DNA from 2 places in the Nonomuraea sp. NPDC049684 genome. Region 2 is predicted to be linked to the other one. Evidence: predicted binding sites of a transcription regulator. Region 2 holds the regulator's gene; the other holds the start of a gene.
The links. The regulator HrcA, encoded in region 2, represses chaperone genes, less so after heat shock. The targets are predictions, from matches to a motif close to TTGGCACTCTCNNNNNGAGAGTGCCAA.
Positions count from the first base shown of each region.

Region 1: the regulator HrcA is predicted to act here: its motif matches at 9,204-9,230, upstream of groES (co-chaperone GroES).

Region 1 is NZ_JBITLO010000002.1:958,961-973,275, reverse strand. It holds gene ACIBST_RS10250 (hypothetical protein) at 60-707, shown strand; gene ACIBST_RS10245 (class F sortase) at 711-1,247, shown strand; gene ACIBST_RS10240 (phosphotransferase family protein) at 1,258-2,187, shown strand; gene tsaB (tRNA (adenosine(37)-N6)-threonylcarbamoyltransferase complex dimerization subunit type 1 TsaB) at 2,215-2,859, shown strand; gene rimI (ribosomal protein S18-alanine N-acetyltransferase) at 2,871-3,302, shown strand; gene tsaD (tRNA (adenosine(37)-N6)-threonylcarbamoyltransferase complex transferase subunit TsaD) at 3,295-4,326, shown strand; gene ACIBST_RS10220 (hypothetical protein) at 4,386-6,131, opposite strand; gene ACIBST_RS10215 (methyltransferase domain-containing protein) at 6,390-7,559, opposite strand; gene ACIBST_RS10210 (MarR family winged helix-turn-helix transcriptional regulator) at 7,689-8,186, opposite strand; gene ACIBST_RS10205 (NAD-dependent epimerase/dehydratase family protein) at 8,291-9,145, shown strand; gene groES (co-chaperone GroES) at 9,317-9,631, shown strand; gene groL (chaperonin GroEL) at 9,701-11,320, shown strand; gene ACIBST_RS10190 (AAA family ATPase) at 11,549-12,028, opposite strand; gene ACIBST_RS10185 (sigma-70 family RNA polymerase sigma factor) at 12,632-13,267, shown strand; gene ACIBST_RS10180 (hypothetical protein) at 13,264-13,464, shown strand; gene ACIBST_RS10175 (DUF5319 domain-containing protein) at 13,425-13,802, opposite strand; gene ACIBST_RS10170 (LuxR C-terminal-related transcriptional regulator) at 13,842-14,315, opposite strand, start outside.
Region 2 is NZ_JBITLO010000009.1:59,898-74,212, reverse strand. It holds gene ACIBST_RS26975 (hypothetical protein) at 1-377, shown strand, start outside; gene ACIBST_RS26970 (16S rRNA (uracil(1498)-N(3))-methyltransferase) at 396-1,121, opposite strand; gene dnaJ (molecular chaperone DnaJ) at 1,131-2,273, opposite strand; gene hrcA (heat-inducible transcriptional repressor HrcA) at 2,285-3,298, opposite strand; gene ACIBST_RS26955 (hypothetical protein) at 3,455-4,273, shown strand; gene ACIBST_RS26950 (DUF3097 domain-containing protein) at 4,291-5,100, shown strand; gene ACIBST_RS26945 (DUF4870 domain-containing protein) at 5,097-5,735, shown strand; gene hemW (radical SAM family heme chaperone HemW) at 5,728-6,945, opposite strand; gene ACIBST_RS26935 (styrene monooxygenase/indole monooxygenase family protein) at 7,001-8,206, shown strand; gene ACIBST_RS26930 (glycoside hydrolase family 18 protein) at 8,270-9,514, shown strand; gene ACIBST_RS26925 (MOSC domain-containing protein) at 9,572-10,204, opposite strand; gene ACIBST_RS26920 (hypothetical protein) at 10,316-10,633, opposite strand; gene ccmA (heme ABC exporter ATP-binding protein CcmA) at 10,780-11,403, shown strand; gene ACIBST_RS26910 (DUF6297 family protein) at 11,456-12,949, shown strand; gene ACIBST_RS26905 (GNAT family N-acetyltransferase) at 12,954-13,421, opposite strand; gene ACIBST_RS26900 (hypothetical protein) at 13,513-13,806, shown strand; gene ACIBST_RS26895 (hypothetical protein) at 13,803-14,084, shown strand; gene lepA (translation elongation factor 4) at 14,089-14,315, opposite strand, start outside.

The sequences.
Region 1 (14,315 bases), on a different contig from region 2:
CGGCAAAGTGGGGTGCGGCGGTGCTCAGGGTCAGGCGAGTCGCGTACGCGGGTGCCATCATGGTGGTCGGGCTGACCGGGTGTGCGGCCTCGGCCGAGACCACACCGACAGGCACACCGACGGCCACAGCCACGACGTCCACCACCGCCACCACGACGGCCACGGCCACGACCACCGCGACCGCCCCGCCGCCCACCAAGAGGCCGAGCATCGCGGTCCAGGTCAACCCCGACCGGGTCACCGCGGGGGAGACGTCCAAGGTCTGGATCCTGGCCAACTGCCCGCTGCCGTCCGGCGGGCCGGCCCACACCGGCACCGCGACCTCGCGGGCGTTCCTCAACGGCGTCCCGCTCAACCCCGTGCCGGCCGGGTCGGCCTCGCCGACCGCGACCAGCAGCCCGGCGAACGGCTCGCCCTGGGTCCGGGGCGAGGCGACGGTCTCCGGCACGGTCAAGCGCGGCTCGTACACCGTCGACGTCAAGTGCGACGGCACCAACGACGTCGGCAAGGCCACGCTCAAGGTGGCCAGGGCCGAGGCCGACCCGACCGGCGTGCCCACCAAGGCGCCCAAGGCGGGCGGCGGCGGCACCTTCGGCCGTGACGTCGACGACGAGTCCTCGATCCCGCTGGGCCCGGCCGGCGCGCTGGTGGCCCTGGTCCTCGTCGGCGGCGCGGTCGTGATGGTCAAGCGGCGCAGCCGGGCTTGACCGATGGCACGTCCAGGACGGGTGGTGCTCGCGGGCGCCGTCACGGGCCTGCTGCTGGTCGCCTTCGGCAAGAGCATGCAGAACTCCTCCACCCCGGCGGCGGGCGTGGTGCCCAAGAGCATCGACATCCCCTCGCTCGACCTTGAGGCCCCGCTGATGAAGCTCGGGCTGAGCAAGGACGGCGAGGTCGAGCTGCCGCCGTACGAGAAGCCCAAGATGGCCGGCTGGTACAGCGGCAGCGCGGTGCCCGGCGAGAAGGGCGCCTCGGTGATCATCGGCCACGTCGACACCAAGACCGCCCCCGCCGTGTTCTACAAGCTCAGGCAGTTGCGCAAGGGCGAGACCGTCAAGGTGGAACGCAGCGACGGCAAGGTCGTCAGCTTCAAGGTGGACGCCATCGAACAGGTCTCCAAGGACCACTTCCCCGCCCGGCGGGTGTACGTCGACGACGGACTCAAACTCGTCACCTGCGGCGGCAAGTTCGACTACGCCAGAGGCGAATATGTCGACAACATCATCGTCTACGCGTCCCGAGCCTGATCATGGAACGATGAGCACTGACCACAACCCGCCGGCGTCCGGGGCCCGCGTGCCCTGGCAGGAGGTCCACCCGCTGGTGCGCGAGGCGGTCGAGGGCTTCCTCGGCGGCCGCGTCGTGGAGGCCGTCACCCAGGAGGGCGGCTTCTCCCCGGCGGCCGCGGTGCGCCTGCGGACCGACGGCGGCCGGCGCGCGTTCGTCAAGGCCGTCGGCCCCGAGCCCAACCCCGACAGCGTGCGCATCTACCGCTCCGAGGTCAGGAACGCCGCCGCGCTCCCCGAGTCGGTCCCCGCGCCGAAGCTGCTGACGGCCTTCGAGCTGGAGGGCTGGGTCGCCCTGGTCTTCGAGGACGTCGAGGCCGTCCACCCCGCGATGCCGTGGCGGCGCGACGAGCTCGACCGGGTGATCACGGCACTGAAGGAGATGTCCGCCGCGCTCACCCCGTCGCCGATCGAGGCTCGCACGGTCGGCGAGGTCATGGGCGACTCCTTCCAGGGCTGGCGCAGACTGCTCGACGAGGACACCGCAGGGCTCGACCCGTGGGCGCTGCGCCACCTGCCCGAGCTGGCCGAGCTGGAGTCCGGCTGGGCGGCGGCGGCTGCCGGCGACACCCTCGTCCACGCCGACCTGAGGGCCGACAACGTCCTGCTCACGCACGACCGCGTCTACGTGGTCGACTGGCCCTGGGCCTGCCTGGCCGCGCCCTGGTACGACCAGGTGGCCATGCTGCCGTCGGTCGGCATGCAGGGCGGTCCGGCGCCGCACGAGCTGTTCGACGATCCTGACCCGGCGGTCACCGCGGTCGTCGCGGCCCTGACCGGCTACTTCGTCCGGCACGGCCGGCTGCCGGATCCGCCCGGCCTGCCCACGCTCAGGGCGTTCCAGCGGGCGCAGGGAGTGGTCGCGCTGGAGTGGCTGAAACGGCGTACCGGCTGGGTGTGACCCGTCCGGCGGGTAGGCTAAACAGTCGTGCTGGTCCTGGCCTTTGATACCGCGACGCCCGCCGTCACCGCCGCGCTCCACGACGGCGAGCGGGTGCTCGCCGAGTCCACGACGATCGACGCCCGCCGCCACGGCGAGCTGCTCGTCCCCACCATCGAACGCGTGCTGACCGAGTCGGGCGCCGCGCTGCGCGACGTGACGGCCGTCGTCGCGGGCAGCGGCCCCGGGCCCTACACGGGCCTGCGCGTCGGGCTGATGACCGCCCAGGGGCTCGCGACGACGCTCGCCGTGCCCGCGTACGGCATCTGCACCCTCGACGCGGTCGCCTACGGCAGCGGGCTCGGCGAGCCGTTCCTGGTCGCCACCGACGCCCGGCGCAAGGAGGTGTTCTGGGCGCGCTACCAGGACATGCGCACCCGCGCCGACGGCCCGTTCGTCGACCGGCCCGCCGACGTGCCCGTCGATGGCCTGCCGGTCGTGGGCGCCGGCGCGGGGCTCTACCCCGACGTGCTGGGCGGCCACGACGCCCCGCCCTACCCCTACGCGGGCGCGCTGGCCGCGCTGGCCGCCGAGCGGCTGGCCGCGGGCGTCCCGCTCGACCCGCCGCGGCCGATCTACCTGCGCAGGCCCGACGCCGTGGTGCCGGGCGCGCCCAAGAAGGTGACGGCGTGAGACTGCGGCCGATGACCGAGGCCGACCTGCCCGCGGTCATGGCGATCGAGCGGGCCACGTTCCCGCTCGACGCGTGGAGCGAGGGCATGATGCGCGGCGAGCTGGCCGACATGCCGCGTTCGCGCCACTACGTGGTGGCCCTGGCCGACGACGAGATCGTCGCCTACGCCGGCATCGCGGTCGCCTCCGACCAGGCCGACGTGCAGACCATCGCCGTGCTGGAGCAGCACCAGGGCACCGGCTTCGCCAGCGCGATGCTGACCGAGCTGCTGGCCGAGGCGCGGCGCAGGGGCGCGCGCGAGATCTTCCTGGAGGTACGCGCCGACAATCCGCGCGCCCAGGCGGTCTACCGGCATTTCGAGTTCGAGGAGATCGGCACCCGCCGCCGCTACTACGACGACGGCACCGACGCGATCATGATGAGAAGGAAGCTGGATGGCTGACGCACCCCTGGTCCTGGGCATCGAGACGTCGTGCGACGAGACCGGCATCGGCATCGTCAGAGGCCACACGCTCCTCGCCAACACCATCGCCTCCAGCATGGACGAGCACGCCAGATACGGCGGCGTGGTGCCCGAGGTCGCCTCCCGCGCCCACCTGGAGGCCATGACGCCCACGGTAGAGGCGGCGCTGGCCGAGGCGGGGCTCAAGTTCTCCGACATCGACGCCATCGCCGTCACCGCCGGGCCCGGCCTGGCCGGGGCGCTGCTGGTGGGCGTGGCCGCCGCCAAGTCGTACGCGCTGGGCCTCGGCGTGCCGCTCTACGGCGTCAACCACCTGGCCGCCCACGTGGCCGTCGACCAGCTCGAACACGGGCCGCTGCCCAAGCCGTGCATCGCCATGCTGGTCTCCGGCGGCCACTCCTCGCTGCTGCTGGTGCCCGACGTGGCTCAAGACGTCATCTCGCTCGGCTCGACCGTCGACGACGCGGCCGGCGAGGCGTTCGACAAGGTGGCCCGGGTGCTCGGGCTGCCCTTCCCCGGCGGCCCGCACATCGACCGGGCCGCCCGCGAGGGCTCCGGCACGGCCGTCACCTTCCCCCGGGGCAAGATCGACGACGGCACGCTCGACTTCTCCTTCTCCGGGCTCAAGACCGCCGTCGCCCGCTGGGTCGAGGCGCGCGAGGCGTCCGGGCAGTCGATCCACGTGCCCGACGTGGCCGCCTCCTTCCAGGAGGCCGTGGTCGACGTGCTGACCCGCAAGGCGTTGCAGGCGTGCAAGAAGTACGACGTGCACGACCTGCTGATCGGCGGCGGCGTGGCGGCCAACTCGCGGCTGCGGGCGCTGGCCCAGGAGCGCTGCGACGCGGCGGGCGTGCGGCTGCGGGTGCCCCGGCCGGGGTTGTGCACCGACAACGGGGCCATGGTCGCCGCCCTGGGCTCCGACCTGGTGGCGGCGGGCATCACGCCCTCGACCCTGGAGATCCCGGCGGACTCGTCGCTGCCCATCACGACGGTTCACGTCTGAGCCCTGGCGGGGCCTGAGGCCGGCGGTGAGGCGCGGGACGTGCCCCACCGCCGGGCGGGTCAGTCTTTGGTCCTGGTGGGCCGGAGCAGGGCCTCGGCCAGCGCCAGCATGGTCTCCTCCAGCGCGGCCAGCCGCTTGGTGAGGTCGTCGGTGGCCGGCTGCACGATGCCGCTGACCGTCTCGCTCAGCTCGTCGCGGTCGGGGCGGGAGCGCACCAGCTCGGTCAGCGCGTCGGCGGCGGCCGACAGGCGGTCGGCCTGCGCGCCGGCCTGCGACTGGATGAGCTCGCCGACCCGCTCGGGGATGGCCAGGGCGGCCGGGAGCTGGCTGACGTGCTGGTTCATGGCCTCGATGCGGTCGTCGACCGACTCCAGGTGCTCGCCGGCCTGATCGGCGCGCGCGGCCAGGCCGTTGAGGTGCGTGTCGAGGCCGTTGAAGCGGCTGTCGAGCCCGCTGAACTGGCCGTCGAGGGTGTCGAACCGGGTGATCAGGTGCTCCTCCGCCTCGACCAGCCGCTCGTCGATCGACTCCATCTGGTTGTCGAGCTTGTTGAAGCGGCCCTCGCTGCGGACGGCGGTCTCGGCCAGGCGCTGGTCGGTGGCCGAGGCGCGGTCGTCGAGCGAGCTGAGGCGGCCGTCGAGGGCGTCGAAGCGGTCGTCGTGGCGGACGAGGTGGCCGTCGATGGCGCCCATACGCTTGCCGAGGCCGCCGAGCTGGCCGTCGACCGAGGTGAGGCGCTTGTCGACGCCGCTGATGCGGCCGTCGACGCCGTCGAGCCTGGTGTCGATGTCGGCCAGACACTCGTCGGCCGACTCCAGCCTGCCGTCGAAGCCGGTGAGCCGGGTGTCGAGCCCCATGAGCCGGCCCTCGACCCGGTCGAGCCGGGAGTCGACGCCGTCGAGCCGCCCGCTGAGCCGCAGCTCGCTCTCCCCGAGCTGGACGGCCAGGTGCTGGTCGGCCTCGTCGAGGCGGGCGGTGAGCCGCTGCTCGACGTCGGCCAGCCGGACCGTGAGCCGCTGGTCGCCCTCGTCGAGCTTGGCGGCCAGGCGCTCGTCGGCGCGGTCGAGGCGCTCGTTCAGGCGCTGGGTCAGCCGCTCGTCGGTCTCGTCGAGGCGGCCGGCCAGGCGTTTGTCGGCCTCGTCGAGACGGGCGGCGATGTGCAGGTCGGTGTCGTCGAGGCGGCCGGTCAGGCGCTGCTCGGCCGCGTCGATCTTGACGGCGACCTGCTGCGACGTGGCCGCGACGCTCTCGGCCAGCTCGCCGACCACGCTCTCGACCCGTTCGGCGCGGCCCGACAGGTCGGCCACCGACTTGTCGAGCCGGGTGAAGCGGCTGGCCGCGGCCTCCATGCTCGAGTTGAGCTGCGTCAGCTTGGTGGCGAAGTCGGACATGTTCTGGGTGATGCCGTCGGTGGTGTCGAGCACCGACTGCAGGCGTTTGAGCGCCTCGTCGACCGCCTCGCCCACGGTGCCCAGGTCGGCCCACAGGCTCGGCAGCTCGGCCACCGGCGCGACCCGGGCGTCGACGTGGCCGATCTTCTCCCCGACGGCGTCGACGTGGTCGCGCACGGCCTCGACGTGCTGGGCCAGGCCCTCCGCCCACATCGGCGGCTTGGCGGTGATGTCGTCGAGCCGCCCGCTCACCGCCTCCAGCGTGCCGCTCAGGCCCCCGAGCTCGCGTTCGCGCACCTCGCGCAGCAGCCACTCCATGCCTTCAAGACGCTGGCGGATCTCGTCGAGCACGGCTCCCTGGGTGCGCTGCTCGTAGACATGGTCCTGGGCGGCGCGCGCGAGGAGGTCTCGCATCCTCTCGGAGATGGCGGACTGGCCGCCTGCCTGAAGAAGGGTGGTGTGGTTGGAATGGTCCACCGAAAGGCTCCTTCGCTCGCCGACGGTCTGCCGCGCAGCGGTGGGATAGGTCCGGTTTGCAGATGAAAGGGCGAGTACGCGGGTTACCGCATAAGGGGGAGAACTCCCGCCCGCCCACCTTAGCCTTTCGATCAAGGTCAGGCGGCGTCGAAGTGAAAGATCGTATTTAGCGGAAGAATGACCGCTTTGGAGCGTTCAGGCAGGTGAGAGGGGGTTGCAGATGATAACTGAAGGCTTATCGAGAATGCGGGTCAGGATAATGACGACCGAGTTCTCGCCGGAAAGCCGGAGATCGGCGCGCAGGCGTTCGATGTCGATCGCGGACGCGCGTTTCTTGATGGTGACATTTCCGATCCGCCGTTCGCGGAGAGCCGCGCGGAGCTTTTTCAGCGAGAACGGCATGACCTCGTCCACTTCGTACCCGGAGGCCCAGGGGGTGTGGCTGGGCTCGTCGGCGGTGATGTAGGCGATCATGGGGTCGGGCAGGCGTCCGCCGATCAGCTCGGCCACCTCGCCCACGAGGTGGGCCCGGATCGCGGCGCCGTCGGGCTCGTAGACGTAGCGGCCCATCGGGCCGACGGGTGCCTGGACCCCGGTGGCGGTCAGGGTGTGCCCGCCGGGCAGCAGGGTGGCGCGCCGGGCGGGGCCGGCGCCTTCGCGGGGGCCGGTCCAGAGGGTGGCCTCCTTGACCTCGCCCTTGTAGGAGACCCATTCGGCCTCCGCGCCCTCGGGGATGAACTCGTACGGGATGCCGGGCGCGACCTTGAGGCAGGCCCGCCGCGCCCGCGCGACCAGGTCGAGCACGACCGGCCAGGGCGGCGAGTAGGCCATGGGGTCGAACGTGCGGCCCTTGCCGCTGCGCCGGGCCGGGTCGGCGAACAGCGCGTCGTACTCCTCGGGCCGGACCAGCGCCGCGTCGCCCACGCGCACCCGCACCCGTGCGGACAGCCCGAGCGCGTCGGCGTTGGCGCTCGCCACGGCGACGGTCAGCGGGTCGAGGTCGACGGCGTCGACCTCGCAGCCGGCGCGGGCGAGCGCCAGCAGGTCGCCGCCGACTCCGCAGCAGGCGTCGATCACCCGTCCGGCGCCCATGCGCCGGGCGCGGTGGTCGGCGACCTCCCGGCGGGTGGACTGCTCCAGACCATGCGGGGTGAAGTACATGACCGCGGCCTCCGCGCCGAACTTCGCCGCGGCGCGCTCGCGCAGCGCCGCCTGCGTCAGCGCGGCGGAGGTGAGCGCCGCGTCGTAGGTGCGGCGCAGCCTGGTCGCCGCCGCGACCGGATCGGTCCCGGCCAGCTCCGCGGCCTCGGCGAGCGCCCGCTGCCCGCGCGGGGTCAGCAGCTCGCCGAAGGCGTCGAGATCCATGTACGCACTCCGCTCACAACTCGGGATCACTTGCGGCTCGGGGCCATTCGTGGCTCGGAACGCCCGGAATCGGGGCCGCTCGCGGCTCGGACCGCTCGTGACTGGGCGCCGCTCCTGGTCCGGGGTCGCTCACAGGGAGGTGTCGCCCAGGGAGACCAGCAGGCTGCGCAGCAGCCCGGCCAGGGCGTCCCGCTCGTCCTCGGACAGGCCGGCGAGCAGCCGCTCCTCGTTGGCGGCGTGCAGGACGAGCATCTCGTCGGCGACCCTCCTGCCCTCGTCGGTGAGGGCGACCAGCGTCATGCGCCGGTTGTGCGGCGCCGGCCAGCGGTGGACCAGGCCGCGCCGGACCAGGTGGTCCATCCGGTTGGTCAGCGCGCCGGGGCTGACCATGGCCGAGGTGGACAGGTCCTTCATGCACATGGTCGCCTCGGCGCCGCTGCGCAGCAGCGTGGCCAGCATGTCGAACTCCCACGCCTCCAGCCCGTGCTCGGCGAAGAAGTCCTTCACGCCGCGCTCAAGCAGGCGCGAGGCGCGCGAGACCCGGCCGATCACGCCCATCGGGGACACGTCGACGTCGGGCCGTGTCCGCGCCCACTGTCCGAGAATCACGTCCACCGCGTCATCCACGTGGCTCACCCTACCAAAGCTTCGATGTTGAAATGTTCGGCATCGTGCGGTACTGTCCACGACGTCGAAATGTTCAACGTAGAAATTTTCGAGGTAGGATCATCATGAAGGTGCTGGTGCTGGGCGCGACGGGGTACATCGGCGGCGCGGTGGTCGAGCGGCTGGCCGAGCAGGGGCACGAGGTGGCCGTCCTGGTGCGGCCCGCCGCCGACGGGTCCCGGCGCGTGCCGGGCGTGGCGGACGAGCGTCACGGAGACCTGGCCGACGTCGCGGGGCTGGCCGCCGCGATCACCCCGGACATCGACGCGATCGTGGTCGCCGCGCAGCTCGGCGGCGACAAGGAGGCCGACCTCGCCGCGATCGGCGTGCTCGCCGCGTCGGGCCGGAAGGTGGTCTTCACCAGCGGCGTGTGGGTGCTGGGCGCCACCGCCGACGGGCACGAGGGCAGCCCGGCCGACCCGATTCCGCTCGTGGCGTACCGGCACGAGATCGAGCAGCTGGTCATCGACGGCGGCGGCTCGGTGATCCGGCCCGGCGTCGTCCACGGGCGCGGCGGCGGCATCCCCGCCGTGATGCGCGCGCAGGCCGCCGAGCGCGGCGCCGGGGTCTACGTCACCGACGGCGGCGAGCCGCACACCTGGACGTTCGTGCACGTCGACGACCTGGCCGAGCTCGTCGTGGCCGTCCTGGAGAGGGGCGGCGCCCGCGTCTACCACGGCATCAGCGAGGAGGCCGTGCCGGTCGCCGAGGTGGCCGAGGCGGCGGCCCGGTCCGCGGGCGTCAAGCCGCAGGCCGAGCCCTGGCCGCTGGCCGAGGCGGCCCAGGTGCTGGGGGCGGGCTTCGCCGAGGCCCTGGCGCTCGGCCAGCGCATCAGCGCGACACGCACGCGCGCCGAACTCGGCTGGAACCCCTCCCGGCCCGGCGTCGTCGCCGATCTGACCGAGGGTTCCTACGTCTGATCGCTCTGAGCAGACGCGTTCGTGTTGACTGTCAAGGCCCTCTTGCATATGTTTCCTGTTGGCACTCTCACCTTGAGAGTGCCAACGTGCGACGAGGCAGGTCTGACACCCGCGACGGCAGGCCCCGCTGGTCGCCTCTTCTAGATCATTCAAATCTGAAGGGGAGGTCCGATCGTGACGACCGCCACCAAGGTTCCCGTTAAGCCGCTCGGCGACCGCATCGTGGTTCAGCCGCTTGAGGCAGAGCAGACCACCGCTTCCGGTCTGGTCATCCCGGACACCGCCAAGGAGAAGCCGCAGGAGGGCAAGGTCCTCGCGGTGGGCCCCGGCAACTGGGATGAGGACGGCGACAAGCGTATTCCGCTCGACGTCTCCGAGGGCGACGTCGTCCTCTACAGCAAGTACGGCGGCACCGAGGTCAAGTACGGCGGCGAGGAGTACCTCGTGCTCTCCGCCCGCGACGTTCTCGCGATCATCGAGAAGTAAGCCGGTTGTGTCGAGCCCCGGGCGCTCTTGAGGGCCCGGGGCTTTCGACGCCAGGAGAGGACTTTCAGCATGGCGAAGATCCTGCAGTTCGACGAGGACGCCCGTCGCGCGCTTGAGCGCGGTGTCAACGCCCTCGCGGACGCCGTGAAGGTAACCCTCGGCCCGCGTGGCCGCAACGTCGTCATCGACAAGAAGTTCGGTGCGCCGACGATCACGAACGACGGTGTCACCATCGCTCGTGAGATCGAGCTGGAGGAGCGCTACGAGAACCTCGGCGCCCAGCTCGCCAAGGAAGTTGCCACCAAGACCAACGACATCGCGGGCGACGGCACCACCACCGCCACCGTGCTGGCCCAGGCCATGGTCCGCGAGGGCCTGCGCAACGTGGCCGCCGGCGCCTCGCCGCTGTCGCTCAAGCGTGGCATCGACAAGGCCGCCAAGGAGATCAGCGACCGGCTGCTGGCCAGCGCGCGCGAGGTGGGCGACAAGAAGGAGATCGCCAACGTCGCCACCATCTCCGCCCAGGACGCCAAGATCGGCGAGCTGATCGCCGAGGCGTTCGACAAGGTGGGCAAGGACGGTGTCCTCACCGTCGAAGAGTCCAACGCCATGGGCATGGAGCTCGAGTTCACCGAGGGCATGCAGTTCGACAAGGGCTACCTGTCGGCCTACATGGTGACCGACCCCGAGCGCATGGAGTCCGTCCTGGAGGACGCGTACATCCTGCTCACCCAGGGCAAGATCTCCTCCATCGCCGACTTCCTGCCGCTGCTGGAGAAGGTCGCCCAGACCAAGAAGCCGCTGCTCGTGGTCGCCGAGGACGTCGAGGGCGAGGCCCTGGCCGTCCTGGTCACCAACAAGATCCGCGGCACCTTCACCTCCGTGGCCGTCAAGGCCCCGGGCTTCGGTGACCGCCGCAAGGCGATGCTCCAGGACATGGCCATCCTCACCGGCGGCCAGGTCGTCAGCGAAGAGGTCGGCCTCAAGCTGGAGCACGTCGGCCTCGAGGTGCTCGGCACGGCCCGCCGCGTCGTCGTCACCAAGGACGCCACGACCATCGTCGACGGCGCCGGCGACCAGCAGGCGATCGAGGACCGCGTCAAGGAGATCAAGATTGCCATCGAGCAGTCCGACTCCGACTGGGACCGCGAGAAGCTGCAGGAGCGCCTGGCCAAGCTCGCCGGCGGTGTGTGCGTGCTGCGCGTCGGCGCCGCCACCGAGGTGGAGCTGAAGGAGAAGAAGCACCGCCTTGAGGACGCGATCTCCGCGACCCGCGCCGCGATCGAGGAGGGCATCGTCTCCGGCGGTGGCTCGGCCCTCATCCACGTGGGCAAGGAGCTCGACGACCTCGGCCTGACCGGCGACGAGGCCACCGGTGTCGGCGTCGTGCGCCGCGCGCTGGTCGAGCCGGCCCGCTGGATCGCCGAGAACGCCGGCCTGGAGGGCTACGTGGTGACCCACAAGGTCGCCGAGCTGCCCGCCGGCCAGGGCCTCAACGCCGCCACCGGCGAGTACGTCGACCTGATCGCCCAGGGTGTCATCGACCCCGTCAAGGTGACCCGGTCCGCGGTGCAGAACGCGGCTTCGATCGCGGGCATGCTCCTGACGACCGAGGCGCTCGTGGTGGACAAGCCCGAGGAGGAGGCTCCGGCCGCCGGCCAGGGCCACGGCCACGGTCACGGCCACTGACCGGCTGTTTCCCCCGCGCCCGTACGGCCCGCCCGGTTCCACCGGCGCGGGCCGTCGGTTTTCCACAGCCCGTCCCGGTTCCCTGGGGGCGGGCCGTTGGCTTTCAAGACCCGTTCCTGGCTTCGCGGGTGTGGGCCGTCGGCCTTCCACGGCCGTCCACGGCCCGCCCGGGTTCTCTCCGGTGGGGGCCGTCGGCTTCTTGCGGTCCGTCCCGGCTGCGAGCCTCGGTTACGGCTTTGTTTGTGCGAGGTTCTCAAGCTGCTGGACGACGCGGTCGATCGGGGCGGACGCGTCGATCTCGAGTGTTGAGGTGGCTCTGAGAAGCGGTTCCACGTCGGCCAGGTCGCGCAGGACGGCTTCGCGTTCCTCGGGGCGCTTGCCGAAGGGGTTGTTGGTGCGTGTCGCGATGGGAGCGAGCATGACCTCAGCGGGCGCGCTGAGCAGGACGACGTGGTCGAATCGCGGGTAGAACCGGCCCTGATTGGACTTGCAGCCGGCCACGAAGAGGGCGCCCTCGCCATGGTCGGCGAGCAGGTCGCTGATGGCCGGCTCGCGCCACACCCAGTCGGTGGATCCGTCGGGCAAGGTCACCCAGTGGCTCCACTGGTCGGTATCGGTGTCGACGGCGCGATGGCCCCGGGCCGCCAGCATCTCCAACGCCGTGGACTTACCGGTTCCCGACATCCCCGTGACCAGGATCTTCGCCATCGGACGAGGCTACCGGACCGTCCCGGCCTCGGCCGGTTTCGTGTCAACCACGTTGGCGATCCGGTGGCGCCGACTCGGACCACGGAAACCCGCTCGGCTCGCTGTGCCGACCGCCGCCGGTAAGTGATCACTGTGTTGTGACGCCCCCTCGACCACGTTCCTTCGGGGGCTTCCCACGGCATTCCTTCCGGGGGCGGGGCTTCCCACGGTCCGTTCGGGGCCGACCGGTGCGGGTCCTTGCTGTCGTGGTCTACTCCCAGCCTTGCCGGTGTCGGCGGTTGGCTCTCCAGGGGCGGGCCCCCGACGGAGGCGGGCGGGGGCTGGGGGGTTACGGGTGGCCTGGAAATGTGCCTGGGGCTGGCGGGGCGCAAGGGGGCGCGGGCGGGGAAAAATGGGGGAAGAGGTCGATTATTGGAGTAAACCGGCAGTGCCGGTTAAGCGTCGGGGTCTGGCAATTGTCGCGCATTTTGGCTTATGGAGTGAAATATTATGTCAGCTTATCAGGCTTAGTGTGGTCATCTGATTACTGCTAGTTATCGTCGCTTCAATGTGACCAATCCGTAGCCGTTCGCCAGGGGGACAGGCCCGATCAGTGCGGGCATCATGCCTATCGTGAGCGAGGGAAGCGTCGCCGACGCCAAAATTGGGGTAAGGCTCGCGTCGAGACTTCCGGCACGGACGGATGACTCCGACCTTAGGGAACTGACGAGCCTCGCCGTGCAGGGAGATCGCAGTGCGATCGAATCCCTGCTCGGGGAGTTGCGTCCCATGGTGGTGCGGTATTGCCGCGCCAGGCTGGGCAGGGTTTCAGGGCAATATCACATTGCCGATGACGTAGCCCAGGAGGTGTGCATCGCGGTGTTGTCCGCGCTGCCGCGATACCGGGACATGGGGCGGCCTTTCGCGTCCTTCGTGTTCGGGATCGCCTCGCACAAGGTGGCCGACGCGCTGCGCAGTTCGGTGCGCTCGGCCGTGCCCACCCAGGATCTGCCCGACGGGCCCGACGACGGTCCCGGGCCCGAGGAGACGGTGGTCCGCTACATCGAGGTCGAGCACGCGCGCAGGCTGCTGGCCAGGCTGCCCGACAACCAGCGGGAGTTGCTGCTGTTGCGGGTGGTGTCGGGGCTGTCCGCCGAGGAGACCGGTAATGTACTCGGTATGTCACCAGGTGCGGTCCGCGTAGCCCAGCATCGGGCGCTGGCCAGGTTGCGGCAGATGGCCGAGCTGGAGTCGGCTTGACGCCGGAGGACGAGCTCCATGCGCTTCTCGAGGCCGACGACCTGCTCCAGACCGACGAGCTGCTCGACGCGGTCGCGCGGGGCCGGGCGCGGGACTCGTCCGACCCTGCGGTGCGGTTGCTGGGCGCGCTACTGGACGATGTCTCGGAGGAAGTCGATCAGCGGCGCTCCTCCGTGTCGATGACGCCGTCGACATAGCCTCGGGCGTACTCCCAGCTGACGTAGTCGGCCGGGTCGGGGTGGAAGGCCGGCTCGTGCACCTGGGGCTGGCCTTTCTCGATCATCTGGCGAAGGTTGCCGCGCAGCAGCTCCCAGTCGAAGAAGTGCTGCTCGCCGCACTCGGGGCAGTCGAGCACGAGGCCCAGCACCCCCTGCGGTTCGAGCAGGGAGCGAAAGACCTCGACGTCTGCCAGGTCGGTGATGGCCTCGTCGCGCTCGGCCGCGGTGAGTGGCTCGGCGTCGTCGAGAGCGCCCATCGCCGAGGACGGGTCGTTCGGGTCGTCCGCGAACGGGTCGCGGGGGACGTCTTCCAGCACCTTCCCACCATATGACCGAAGCGGCCCCGGCGGAGAGTATTAGCTGAGCCATCCCCGTCTGGCGGCCTCAACGCCGGCGTGGAACCGCGACTGCGCGCCCAGCTCGGCCATGGCGTCGGCGAACCTCGCGCGCACCGTACGGACCGAGACGCCGAGCTGGCGGGCGATGGAGTCGTCGCACACGCCCTGCGCGGCCAGGCGGAGCACCTGGACCATCCCGTCGCCCCTGCGCCCCCAGGGCAGCGGCACGGCCCGGCCCCAGAGCTCCTGGAACAGCGAGCGCAGCATGCCGACGACGATCGGCGTGCGCACCAGGTAGAAGTTGTAGGCGTGGTCAGGCAGGTTGCCGCCCCACAGGGCGGGCAGGCCGGCGACCTCGGGCCCGGCCGTCATGAACCAGCTCGGCACCCGGTCGAGCGTGCGCACCTTGCCGCCGGTGTCGAGGAGCCGGGTGAGCTGCTCGCGTACGCCCGGCAGGCTCAGCGTGGAGACCGGAATGATCGCCTGAACGGT
Region 2 (14,315 bases):
ACAACTCGACCACCACGCCGGGCAACTCCTCGACCAGGCTGTCCACGCCGCCCAGGCCCGACAGCCACAGCGCCGAGCCGCCGCCCGTGGTGGTCGTGCCGCCCAGCCACAGCCAGACCCACCGGCCCTCGGAGACGGCCAGGTCGACCAGGCAGCCCACGCCGTCGCCGACGCCGTCCTCGACGCCCTGCCCGAGCGGCGAGCCCGCCGGCGACCAGGAGTGCCCCGAGATCACGCCGACCCCCACGCCGACGCCGACCGAGCCGACCGACACGCCGACGTCGTGCCCCTCCGACGAGTGCCCGCCGGACGACATGCCGACCGGCCCGAGCGACCTGAGCAGCCCGCTGGTGGACGTGCCGCACACGACGCCGTGAGAGCGCCCTGAGCCGGGCCTACCAGCGCCCGGTACGCGCGAGCAGCACGGACGCCGCCGCCACCCCCGCCGTGGAGGTGCGCAGCACGGTGGGCCCGAGCAGCACGGGCACCGCCTTGGCCGCGGCGAACCTGCGCAGCTCCTCCTCCGCGACGCCGCCCTCGGGCCCCACGACGACGACGATGTCGCCGCCGGGCGGCAGCGCCACCTTCGACAGCGGCTCGGCGGCCTCCTCGTGCAGCACGAGCCCCAGCGCCGCGTCGGCCAGCAGCCCCTCGACCTGGGCGGTGGAGGCCAGGTCGGCCACCTCGGGCAGGTGGAACCGGCGCGCCTGCTTGCCGGCCTCGCGGGCCGTGGCACGCCACCGGCCCAGCGCCTTGGCGATCTTGTCGCCCTTCCACTGCGTGATGCTGCGCGAGGCGGCCCAGGGCACGATCACGTCGACCCCCACCTCGGTCATCATCTCGACGGCCAGCTCGCCCCTGTCGCCCTTGGGCAGCCCCTGGACGACCACCAGCCGCCGCGCGGGCGGCTCGACGGTGTAGCGGGCCAGCACGTCGAGGGCGAGGGCGTCCTTGAACACCTCGCGCACCACGCACTCGGCGACGTCGCCCGCGCCGTTGGTCAGGTCGACCCGCTCGCCGGCGCGCAGCCGCCGCACGGAGGCCGCGTGCCGCCCCTCAGGGCCGTCGAGCGTGAGCTCGGAGCCGACGAGGTCCTCGGCGATGAACACGGGGACGGTCACGGGTGATCGTCACCTGCCGTTGAAGGCGTCACGCAGGCGGGAGAAGAAACCCTGCTGGCCGGGGGCGAACTTGCCCGGCGGCCGCTCCTCGCCGCGCAGCCTGGACAGCTCGCGCAGCAGGTCCTCCTGCGTCTGGTCGAGCCTCATCGGGGTCTCGACGTTGACGTGGATGAGCAGGTCGCCCCTGCCGGACTCGTTGAGCCGCTGCACGCCGCGCCCGTACATGGTGATGACCTGGCCGGACTGGGTGCCGGGGCGCACGTCGATCTCCTCGGAGCCGTCGAGCGTCTCGACGGCGAGGATGGTGCCGAGCGCGGCGGCCGTCATCGGGATCTGGACCGTGCAGTGGAGGTCGTCGCCGCGCCGCTCGAAGATCTCGTGCGCGCGCTCGACGATCTCCAGGAAGAGGTCTCCGGGCGGGCCGCCGCCGGGGCCGACCTCGCCCTCGCCGGCGAGCTGGATGTGGGTGCCGTCCTCGACGCCCGCGGGGATGCGGACCTTGATCGTACGGCGGGTGCGCACCCGGCCGTCGCCCGAGCACTCCTGGCAGGGGTGGCGGATGATGCTGCCGAAGCCGCCGCACTGGGGGCACGGCCGCGAGGTCATGACCTGGCCCAGGAACGAGCGGGTGACCTGGGAGATCTCGCCGCGCCCGTTGCACATGTCGCAGGCGTCGGGGTGGGTGCCGGGGGCCGCGCCGGCGCCGTGGCACACCTCGCACAGCACGGCGGTGTCCACGACCAGCTCGCGGGTGGTGCCGAACGCCGTCTCGCGCAGGTCGAGCTCTACCCGGATGGTGGCGTTGCGGCCCCTCCTGGCGCGCGAGCGCGGCCCGCGGGTGCCGCCCGCGGTGCCGAAGAAGGCGTCCATGATGTCGCTGAAGGGGAAACCCGCGCCGAAGCCGCCGGCGCCCGCGCCGGCGCCGGCTCCGCCGCCGAAGGGGTCGCCGCCCAGGTCGTACATCTGGCGCTTGTTCGGGTCGGACAGCACCTCGTAGGCCTGCGTGATCTCCTTGAACCGCTCCTGGGTCTCAGGATCGGGGTTCACGTCGGGGTGCAGCTCGCGGGCGAGGCGGCGGTAGGCCTTCTTGATCTCGTCCTGACTGGCGTCACGGCGCACCCCGAGGGTGGCGTAGTAGTCGCTGTTTGCCACTTATCGACCTCTTAAGATGCAGCCAGGATCTGGCTGACGTAGCGTGCCACCGCGCGTACGGCGCCCATCGTCACGGGGTAGTCCATCCTCGTGGGACCCAGCACGCCGAGCCGGGCCAGTTGGTTGTCGCCAGAACCGTATCCGGTTGCGACGATGGACGTGCCGCGAAGGTAGGGGTTTTCCGAGCCGATGCGCACGGTGAGCGCGGACGGGGTGTCTGTGGATGTCTCGCCGAGCAACCGCATGAGCACGACCTGCTCCTCCAGCGCCTCCAGCACGTCGCGCAGGCCGGTGGCGAAGTCGGCGCCCGCGAGATTGGCCGCGCCGGCGAACACGATCTTCTCGTCATGGCGTTCGACGAGGGTTTCGAGCAGCACCGACAGGATGGTGGCCACGGCGGGCCGATCCTCGGCGGGCAGCCGCTCGGGCAGGTCGGCGACCAGCTCGGGGACGTTGCTCAGCCCGCAGCCGTCGAGGCAGGAGTTGAGCACCGCGCGCAGGTGGGCGATGCGGTCGTCCTCCACCACCTCGGGCAGCTCGATCACGCGCTGCTCGACGCGCCCGGTGTTGGTGATCAGCACGAGCATGACCCGCCGGTCGTTGAGCGGGACCAGCTCGACGTGCCTGACCGTGGAACGGGTCAGCGTCGGGTACTGCACGACCGCGACCTGCCTGGTGAGCTGCGCGAGCAGCCGCACGGTGCGGAAGACCACGTCGTCGAGGTCGACCGCGCCGGCGAGGAAGGTCTCGATCGCCCGCCGCTCGGCCCCCGACAGGGGCTTGACCTGCGAAAGCCGGTCGACGAACAGGCGGTAGCCCTTGTCCGTCGGCACGCGGCCCGCGCTGGTGTGCGGCTGGGTGATGTAGCCCTCCTCCTCCAGAGCGGCCATGTCGTTCCTGACCGTTGCCGGGGAGACCTTGAGGTTGTGGCGCTCCGCGAGCGCCTTGGAGCCCACCGGTTCGTTGGTGGACACGTAGTCTTCGACAATGGCGCGGAGCACCGCAAGCTTCCGTTCGTCGAGCACGTGCTCACCTCCTGCCTCTGCCTAACAGGGAAACGACAGGTCTAGCACTCCGTGTTCCCGAGTGCCAAGTGTACGGCTCTCGCCCACAAGGTGCGATAACACCAGGTCCCATCCTGTTGCTAGCGACTTACAAGCGACAGGCCTCACACTTGCCGCATGACCGACAATTCCCAGCCCCCGCAGTACGGACCGCCCCAGGGGCAGGGTCCCTACTACGGTCAGCCGAACCAGTACGCCCAGCCGCCGTACCAGCCGCAGCAGCACGGCCAGCCGCCCTACCAGCAGCAACAGCCGCCCGCCCAGTACGGCCCCCCGCCCCAGTACGGCCAGCAGAACCAGTACGGCCAGCAGAACCAGTACGGCCAGCCCGGCCCCCACAACCAGTACGGCCCGCAGCCGCAGTTCCCGGCCAGGATCGACGGCAAGGCGATCAAGCCGCGCCTGTGGTGGATCGCCGTCGTGTGGGCCGTCGCGGTCGTGCTGGGCGTCGTGGGCGTGTTCGTGTTCGCCGGCGGCGTGCTGAGCAGCGTCTCGGACATGGCCCCGACGACCACGTTCGCGTCGGGCGAAAGCGTGAAGGTCGCGATCGACCCCGCCAAGCGCCCGGCCGTCTACATCGCCACCGACACGCGGGTCAACTACCAGTGCGAGATCTCCGGCGGCCCGGCCCAGGCCAGGCTGGTCAAGGTCTCCGGCACCCAGACGCTCAGCGCCGGCGGGACCACCTGGCAGGAGATCCTCGCCGTCAACGCCCCCGCCAAGGGCGACTACCAGCTGACCTGCGCCACGCAGGAGGAGTCATCGGCCCGCTTCGGCGTGGGCCGTGACGTGCTCTCCGCGGCGGGCGGCCTGTTCGGCGGGGTGGCGGCGCTGTTCCTGTTCCCCGGCATCGGCCTGCTCATCGGCGTCATCGGCACGATCGTCGTCCTCGTCCGGCGCAGCGGCGCGCGTAAGCGCCTTGCGGTCAGCGGGTGATTTGCTACGGTCCCCGTGTGTACGAGGGTGATGTGCTGGCGGGCAATTGGCGGCGGCCGGGCAAGGGCAAGATCCCGAAGGTGCCCGCCGAACTCGACCTGGTCGTGGAGGACGCCGACAGCGGCTTCTGCGGCGCCGTGGTGGCCTGCGACAAGGAGGCCGTCACCCTTGAGGACCGGTTCGGCAAACGCCGCCTGTTCCCGCTGGCGCCGGCCGCGTTCCTGCTGGAGGGCAGGCCCGTGACGCTGGTGCGCCCGGCGGCCGCGGCCCCGGCGGGGCCCAGGCGCAGCGCGTCCGGGTCCATCGCCGTGGAGGGGCTGCGGGCCCGGGTCGCCAAGGAGAGCCGGATCTACGTCGAGGGCGTGCACGACGCCGCGCTCGTGGAGAAGATCTGGGGCCACGACCTGCGGGTCGAGGGGGTCGTGGTGGAGTACCTGGAGGGCGTGGACGACCTGCCCGCCATCGTGGCCGAGTTCGCCCCCGAGCCGGGTCGCAGGCTGGGCGTGCTGGTCGACCATCTGGTGCCGGGGTCGAAGGAGAGCCGGATCGCGGCCCGCATCACCTCGCCGCACGTGCTCGTCGTGGGTCATCCGTACATCGACATCTGGCAGGCGGTCAAACCGTCCGTGCTGCGCATCCCGGGCTGGCCCGACGTGCCGCGCGGGGTGCCGTGGAAGGAGGGCGTGCTCGCCGCACTGGGCTGGCGCATGGAGCCCGCGGACGCCTGGCGGCGCATTCTGGGCGCCGTCTCGTCCTACACCGACCTGGAGCCGGAGCTGCTCGGCCGGGTCGAGGAACTGATCGACTTCGTTACGGAGGCATCATGAGCCAGGCCCCGCCGTCCCCCGACGACCCCACCCCCGCCGACTCGGCCCCTGACGTCCCGCCGTACGACCCGCCGTACGACGTGCCTCGCGACCAGGGTTCGGGCCCCCAGCTCGGCTACGGCCAGCAGCCGGGCTCCCGGCCCGACTACGGGCGGCAGCCGCCGAGCGGGCCCGGCCAGCAGTCCGGCCACATGCCTCCGCCGCCCCGCTACGTGCCCCCGCCGCCGGGCTACGGCCAGGCCCCCGGCTACGGCGCCCAGCCGGGTCACGGCTACCCCGCCGGGCCGTACGTGCCCGGCCGGTTCGGCCCCCGCCGCGGCAGCGACGACACCACGATGGCCATGCTCGCCCACCTGCTGGGCCTGCTCGTCTCGTGGGTCGGCCCGCTGGTCATCTACCTGATGAAGAAGGACGAGTCCCCCTATGTCAGGGACCAGGCGGCCGAGGCGCTGAACTTCCAGATCACGATGTTCATCGGCTACGCGGTGGCGATCGTGCTGTCGCTGGTGCTGGTCGGCCTGCTGCTGTTCCCGATCATCTGGATCGTGTCGCTGATCTTCCACGTGCAGGCGGCCATCGCCACCAACCGGGGCGAGAACTACCGCTACCCGTTCGCCATCCGCCTGGTCACATGAGCTCGGTGATCAGGGCGTCGGCCAGCAGCCGCCCCTTGAGGGTGAGCACCATCCGGCCCGCCCTGAACGGCTCGGGCTCCAGCAGCCCGCGCGCCAGCGCGCTCGCCACCGCCGTGCGCGCGCCGGGGGCGACCTCGGCCAGCGGGTAGCCGGAGACCAGCCGCAGCTCCAGCATCAGCCGCTCGGCGGCCCGGTCGTCGCCGGTGAGCACCTCGCGCGCGTGCGCGGGCGAGGCGCCCGCCGCCAGGCGCTGGGCGTAGGCGGCCGGGTGCTTGACGTTCCACCAGCGGGTGCCGCCGACGTGGCTGTGGGCGCCGGGGCCGGCGGCCCACCAGTCGCCGCCGGTCCAGTAGAGCAGGTTGTGCCGGCAGCGGGCCTGCTCGGAGGCGGCCCAGTTGGACACCTCGTACCAGGAGAAACCGGCCTCGGTCAGCAGCTCCTCGGCGATCAGGTAGCGGTCGGCGGCGACGTCGTCGTCGGGCATGGGCAGCTCGCCGCGCCGGATGCGGGCCGCGAGCCTGGTGCCCTCCTCCACGATCAGCGAGTACGCCGACACGTGGTCGGGCCCGGCCTCGATCGCGGCGGCCAGCGAGGCCCGCCAGTCGTCGTCGGACTCCCCCGGCGTGCTGTAGATGAGGTCGAGGTTGACGTGCTCGAACCCGGCCGCCCGCGCCTCCTGGACGGCCCGCGCCGGGCGGCCCGGCGTGTGCCTGCGGTCGAGCACCTGGAGCACGTGCTCACGTGCGCTCTGCATGCCGAAGCTGACCCGGTTGAAGCCGCCCTGACGGAGTTTGTCGAGGTAGGAGGGGTCGACGGACTCGGGGTTGGCCTCGGTGGTGACCTCCGCCCCCGGCCGCAGCCCGAACTCGGCGTCGATGGCGGCCAGGACGCGCGCCAGGTCCTCGGGAGGCAGCAGCGTGGGCGTGCCGCCGCCGAAGAACACCGTCTCCACGGGCAGGTCGGCGTCGCCGAGGACGCGCCGGGCCAGGCGCACCTCGGCCACGACCGTGTCGGCGTAGTCGCGGTGGGAGGCGCCGGGCCCTAGCTCGGCGGCGGTGTAGGTGTTGAAATCGCAGTAGCCGCAGCGGGTGACGCAGAACGGCACGTGCACGTAGAAGCCGAACGGGCGCTCGCCGAGCCCGCGCAGCGCGCTGTCGGGCAGCTCGCCGGAGGCGGGCGCCGGATCGCCGTCGGGCAGGGTGGATGGCACGTCATCCAGTGTGCCTGCTCACGGGGGTGCTCCGAGCCATCGAAGGAGGCCGCACATGACGGGCGTCGGGATCGTGGGCGCGGGCATCTCCGGGCTGACGCTGGCCCTGCGGCTGCAGCAGCTCGGCGTCGCGACCACGCTCTACAGCGAGGGCGACGCGGCGGACCTGGGCCGCGGGCGGCTGCCGAACACGGTCGGCAGGATGGGCCGCGCGCAGGCCCGGGAGCGGGAGCTGGGCAGCCTGCACTTCCTCGACCCCGGCTGCCTGCTGGTCAGCGGCAGCCTCTCGATCAAGGGCGATCCGCCGCTGGAGTTCACCGGCCGCGTGAGCGAGCCGTTCCACGGGGTCGACTTCCGGGTGCTGCTGCCGGCGCTCATGGACGACTACACCGGCAGGGGCGGCCGCCTGGTCGTCGATCCCCTCCCGCCGGACGCGGGCCAGGTCGCCCGCTGGTCGCGCGGCCACGAGCTGATGGTGGTGGCCACCGGGCGGCGCTCGGTGCGCGAGCTGTTCCCGCGCATTCCGGCCTGGTCGCCGTACGGGGCGCCGCAGCGGATCCTGGCCGCCGGGCTGTTCCACGGGTTCGATCCGGGGCCCGCCTTCGGCTTCAACATCTCGCCCGGCTGCGGCGAGATCCTGTGCATGGCGATGATGACGCGGTCGGGCGTGCACGGCGGCGTCCTGGTCGAGGCGATCCCCGGCGGGCCGCTCGACGTGCTGGCCCGGGTGCCCGCCGACGAGTTCTGCGAGACGCTGCTCGCCCTGCTGCCCGAGCACGCGCCGCGCCTGGCCGAGCTGATCGATCCGGCGGCGTTCGAGCTGCTCGGACCGGAGGACCTGCTGCAGGGCGCGATCACGCCGGTCGTGCGCGAGGCGGTGGCCGAGCTGCCCGGCGGCGTCGTGGCGCTGGCGATCGGCGACGCCTGGGTCGCCAACGACCCGATCACCGGGCAGGGCGCGAACCTGGGCTCGGCCTGCGCCTGGATCGCGGCCGAGGCCATCGCGGCGGGCGGCCCGTACGACGCGGCGTTCGCGCGGGGGACGGCCCGGCGCATGTGGGTGGCGGCCGAGCCGGTCGTCGCGTGGACGAACGCCTTCCTGCGGCCGCCGGCGGAGCACGTCCTCACCCTGCTCGAAGCCGCCGCGACCAGGCAGGAGGTGGCCGATCTGGTGCTGTCGCTGTTCGGCGACCCGGCGCGCGCGTGGCGGCTGTTCTCCAGCGCCGAGGAGGTGGCGCGCGTCGTTGACGGCACGGGGTGACGGTTCTACGATCGCGTCAACTTATAGGAAAGTTTCTTATAAGTTCACCCCCCAGGAGCGCCCGTGAAGAAGATCCTCCTCGCACTCTCGCTCTTACTCGGGCTCACGGCGGTGTCCGTGCCCGCCGAGGCCCATCCCGGATTCAAGCGGGTCGCCTACTTCATCCAGTGGGGCGTGTACGGGCGCAACTACCACGTCAAGGACGTGGACACCAGCGGCGCCGCCGCCAAGCTCACCCACCTCAACTACGCCTTCGGCTTCGTCAGCGCCGAGGGCGCCTGCTACTCGGCCGACCCCTGGGCCGACTGGCAGCGCCCGGTGCCGGCCGAGCAGAGCGTGGACGGCGTCGCCGACCAGCCGGGCCAGGCCCTCAACGGCAACCTCAACCAGCTGCGCAAGCTCAAGGCCAGGCACCCCGGCCTCAAGGTGCTGATCTCGCTCGGCGGATGGACCGGGTCCAAGTACTTCTCCGACGCCGTGCTCACCGCCGAGTCACGGTCCGCGCTGGCCCGCTCGTGCGTCGACCTGTGGCTGCGCGGCAACCTGCCGGGCCTGGAGCCGGGCGCGGGCGCCGGCGTGTTCGACGGCGTCGACCTGGACTGGGAGTGGCCGGGCTCGGCGGGCAACGACGGGAACGTGATCAGGCCGGAGGACCGGCGCAACTTCACCCTCTTCGTCGAGGAACTGCGCGCCCAGCTCCGGGCCTTCTCGGCGAGCTCCCAGCTCACCGCCTTCCTCCCGGCCGCCGCCGCGAAGATCGACGCCGGTTTCGAGGTGCGCCGGGTGTTCCGGTCGCTCGACTTCGCCACCGTCCAGGGGTACGACCTGCACGGCACCTGGGAGTCGCGGACCGGGCACAACGGGAACCTGTTCACCGACCGGCGCGACCCCAACCCCGTCAGGTACAGCGTGGACCAGACCGTCCGCGACTACCTGTCGCGCGGCGCGCCCGGCCGCAAGATCGTCGTGGGCGTGCCCGCGTACGGGCAGGGCTGGACCGGCGTGACCGGCGGCGGCGACGGCCTCTGGCAGCCCGCGACCGGACCGGCGGCCGGCAAGTGGGGGCCGGGCAGCGAGGACTACAAGGACCTGGCCGCCAAGCCCGGCAAGCGCTACCGGGACGTGCGCACCGGCGCCATGTGGCTGTACGACGGCAACGAGTTCTGGTCCTACGACGACCCGGCGTCGCTGCTGGAGAAGGCGGCCTACATCCGGCTCAAGGGCCTGGGCGGCTCGATGATGTGGTCGATCGACCAGGACGACGCCCGCGCCTCCCTCACCTCGGCCCTGTACGCCGTGCTGCGCTGACCGGCGCCCGGCCGGGTGGAGGCGGTCTCCAGCCGCCCGGCCGGATGGAGGCGGTCTCTAGCTGACCATCCGGCCGGCCCGCGCGGCCAGCTCGTCCCATTCCGGGGCGTGGCCGGGGACCGCGAGCACCCGGGCCAGCGCGTCGGCGTCGCCGTGGCGGGCGCGGAAGGCGTCCGCCACCGTCATCCCGGCCGCCGGGCGCGAGACGATCTCCACCTCGTCGCCCGCGCCCAGCTCGCCCGGCTCGACCACGGCCAGGTAGGCGCCCGGCCGCGCGGCCCCGGTGAAGCGCTTGAGCCAGCCCGGCTCGTCCATCCAGTTGCGGAACACCACGCAGGGGATGCGCGGGCCGGTGACCTCCAGCAGGGCGCTGCCGACGCGCCACCGCTCGCCCACGAGGGCGTCGTTGACGGCGAGGCCGGCGGTGGTCAGGTTCTCCCCGAAACGGCCGTCGCGCAGGTCGCGGCCGAGCTCGCCCTGCCACCAGTCGTAGTCTTCGCGGGCGTAGGCGTAGACGGCCTGGGTGGGGGCGCCGTGGTTGGGCGTGTCGGCCCGCTCGTCGCCGGCCAGGCCGTTGCGCAGCACCTCCACCCGGTGGCGCACGGCCCGCTTGTCGATCGCCGTACGGCCGAGCTTGCCGGCCCATTCCGCGTCGAAGGACAGCCCGACGTTGACGGAGAGGATGCGCATGCCGCGACGGTAGCGGACGGACGGCCACCCGGCGCACCGATTTTTCCGCCTTTCTCAGCCTTTCAGCGGAGAAGAACAGACATGTGCCCATTCGGCCTGTTCGCCGAGCCGTCACCCGCGCCCGTCGCCGGGCTCCGGCGCCACCCGGGCGAGCTGGGAGTCGGTGTCGAACTCGGCCAGTTGTAACAGGGTCTCCAGGGCCGCCTGCCGGGTCTCCTCGACCGAGCCGCCGCGTTCGCCGAAACACTCGGCCGCGACGTCGAGCAGCGCCGCCACCACCGCCGCGTCGGGATAGGGCACGTCGACCACCACCCTGCCGTCGCCGCCCACCTCGGCGGGTCGCAGGTGAAGCCGCAGCAGCCGCCGGGTCTCCTCCGCCACGGCCACCCCCAGCACAGCGGCACGCTCGAATCGCTCAGAAGCAATCACGTCACCCTCCAGTAGCACTGGTGTTCGGGAACAGCAAAGGTAGCGACCGGCACCGACAGAATCGGCTCTCCCGCCCCGGGGAAGGCGGCGGGACGGCCCCGCGGACCGGTCACGCGGGCGGCCGCCGGGGTGGCTACGCTCGAACGGTGAGCGGTTTGATCATCGAAGTCACGGACCTGTCCGTCGAGCTCGGGGGCAATCCGGTGCTCCGGGGCCTCGACCTGGCCGTCGAGCCGGGTGAGGTCGTGGCGGTCGTCGGGCCCAACGGATCGGGCAAGTCCACGTTGCTGCGCTGCCTGGCCGGCCTCCAGCCCGCCACGTCCGGCGCGGTCCATCTGTTCGGCGCCGAGCCCGCCGACGACGCGTCCTTCTGGCGCCGGGTGGCGCTGCTCGGCGACGAGCCCGCCTGGTACCCCGGGCTGACCGCGCGCGAGCACCTGGAGCTCATGGGCGCCGTGTACGCCGAGGCGCGCATGACGGTGGACTCGGCGCTGGAGGAGTTCGCGCTGACCGAGCGGGCCGACGCGCCGCCGCTCAACCTGTCCACCGGCCAGCGCCAGCGCCTCTGCCTGGCCGCCACGCTGCTGCGGCCGAGCACGCTGCTGCTGCTCGACGAGCCCGAACGCGGCCTCGACGCGGCGTTCCGCGTCCGGCTCGGGGAACTGCTGGAGGAGTACGCCGACGAGGGCGGCACCGTGGTGATGGCCACCCACGACCAGACCCTGGCCGACGCCGCCCGCCGGGTCTCCCCCGCCGGGGTGCCCGCATGAGCGGCCACGCCGTCGTCCGGAAGAGCGGCCTGACGGGGAAGGCGGGCGGGCGGTGAGCGCGGGGGAGGTGAGCGTGCGGTCGGTGCGGGCGTTCGTCCGGGCGCGCGGGCGGGCCCGGGCCGGGCTGGTCGATCGTTACGTCAGCCTGTTCGGCCTGTGCATGCTGCTCGCCGTCGTCGGGCAGCCGCTGTCCTCGGTGGTCTCCGGCCTGGGCGGGACGGTCGAGCCGGGGCGGATGGGCGCGGGGGTCGCCCTGGTGCTGCTGGGGTTCGCGGGCTGCCTGGCGCTGGCGCGGGCGGCCGGGCCGGTGATGCTGCCCGCGGCGGAGGCGTCCTGGTTGCTGACCTCGCCGCTGGACCGGCGGCGGCTGCTCGGGCGTTCCGGGCGGCTGCTCATGGTCGTCGCGCTGGTGGCCGGGCTGCTGCTCGGGCTCGGGCTGCTGGCGGCGCTCGGCGCGCCGGGCGCGCTGGTGTGGCGGCTGCTGGCCGCGCTGGCGGTGGCGACGGCGGCGAGCGTGGCGGGCATGGCGCTGGCGATGCTCGCCCAGTCCTCCCCGACCTGGAACCTGTGGCTGACCGGCGTGCTGGTCGCGCTCCTGTTGCTGGCCGTGGTCGCCGTGAGCGGCCAGGCCCGTACGGCGCTCGCGGCCGCCGCGAACGCGCCCCTGCCGGCGCTGGCGGCCACGGCGTCGGCCATGGCCGCGCTCGCCGCCGTCCTGGCCCGCCGGGCGTGGGGGTCGCTGGCCGCCATCCCCACCCGTCTGCTGCTGACCGCCTCCACCCGGGCCGGGCACGTCACCAGCGCCGCCGTCACCCTCGATCCCGGCGCGCTGACCTGGATCGCCGAGGACAACCACTGGCGGGCCAGGAAGCTCGCCTCGCGGGCGTGGCCGGGGCTGCCCGCGCCGCTCGCGCTGGCCTGGCAGGACTGGGTGCGGCTCGGCCGCCGGCCCTGGCGGCTGGCGGCCACGGCGGCGAGCGCGGCGTTGCCCGCCGTGTTCGCCCAGGCGGGCGCCGCTCCGGCGGCTCTCGGGCTGGTCGTGCTCGGCGGCGCGCTGGCGGTGGCGGCGTCCGGTACGTCCGGCGCGCGCCGGGACGCCGACAACCCCGCCCTGGCCCGGCTGATCGGCGTGGGCCGGCGTCCGGCGCTGGCGGCGCGGGCGCTGCTGCCCGGCCTGCTGGGCGGCGCGTGGGCGACCCTGGCCCTGGCCGGCGTCGCGGCGGTGGGCGGCCTTCCGTCCGGCACGTGGGTGTTCGGGCTGCTCACCGCGCCCGCGCTCGCGGCCGGCGCGCTGCGGATGGCCAGGAGAGGGCCGGTCGACCATTCGATGCCGGTCATCGACACCCCCGCCGGCACGATCCCGACCGGCCCGGTGCTGTGGGCGGCGACGGGCGCCGACCTGGCGCTGCTCGGCTGCCTGCCCGCGGTGGTCGCGCTGGCCACCGGGCCGGCCGCGGCGGGCGGGTTCCTGGCGGCCCAGGCGGTGGCGGGCCTGGTGGCGCTGGCGGGCGTCCTGGTGAGCTCCCGTCGGGGCCCCCGCCCGTGAGCGGTCAGGCGACGTAGAGGTCGCTCGGCACGCCGCCGTACGGGATCGTGCGCTCCCTGTGCAGGCCGGCCTTCTCCGCCACCCGGCGGGAGGGCTCGTTGCCGTCCCCGATCAGGGCGACCACGGTGCCGAGGTCGCGCCCGACGCGCAGGGCCGCCCTGGCGAGCTCGACCGCGTACCCGTGGCCCCAGGCGGCGGGGCGGAATCGGTAGTACAGGTGGAGCACGTCCGCGCCGTCCAGGGCCGCGTGCCGCAGGCCGCCGACGCCCAGCACCTGCGATCCCTCCGTCAGCCGGGCGGCCCAGTAGCCGATCCCCCGGTCCGCCCAGTCGGCCAGCCACAGGTCGAGCATGACCCGGCTGGCCTCCAGGTCGACGGTGGGCCCGGCGGCGCTGTAGACGTTCGTCCGCGGGTCGGAGTGGATCTCGTGCACGGCTTCGAGGTCCTCCAGGCGGATCCGGGATAGGACCATTCGTTCCGTATGCACCACTTCCACCCTTTCAGGGTATCCGCTGCCATCGCTAAGCTATCGCTGGCAATCGGATAGCGATGGAGGAGCGCCGATGGACATCGCCCGCGTGCAGGCCTCGCTGCGCCTGATGGCGCGCGGCCTGGAGGAGCTGGCCGCCGCGCTCGGCGAGGAGGAGCCGGACGAGGCCGAGCGCACGGCCCGCGTCATCGCGGAATGGGGACGCCGCGGCCTCACCCAGAAGGAGGCGTCGGCGCTGTTCCAGCGGCACGGCTTCGCCCCCCAGACCACGGGCGGCTGGGCCCGCGGCGAATGGGTGGAGCTCGGCGACGACGGCCTGCGCTACCTCACCGCCAAATCGCACGCCTGGCTGGCTGAACGATCATGACCTTCTCGGTGCCCATCGCCGTACGCGGCTACGAGCTCGACACCCGGGGCCACCTCGACAACGTGGTCTACCACCAGTACGGCGACCACGCCCGCTGGGAGTGCCTGCGCGCGGCCGGCGTCGGGGTCAGGCAGGAGTTCAGGGGCGCGGACGGCGAGCCGGCCGCCGAGCTGACCGGCGTCGGCGGCCTGATGGACCTGCGGGCCCGCCGCCTGCTCCCCGACCCGGGCCGGCACTGGCGGGCGCTCGCGCGAACGCCCGCCGTACCGGGCCCGTAGTCGGCTACTTCTTGGTCTTGTCGGCGGCGGCGCCGGAGTCGGTGGACAGCGCGGCGACGAAGGCCTCCTGGGGCACCTCGACGCGGCCGACCATCTTCATCCGCTTCTTGCCCTCCTTCTGCTTCTCCAGCAGCTTGCGCTTACGGGAGATGTCACCGCCGTAGCACTTGGCCAGGACGTCCTTGCGGATGGCCCGGATGTTCTCGCGGGCGATGACCCGGGCGCCGATGG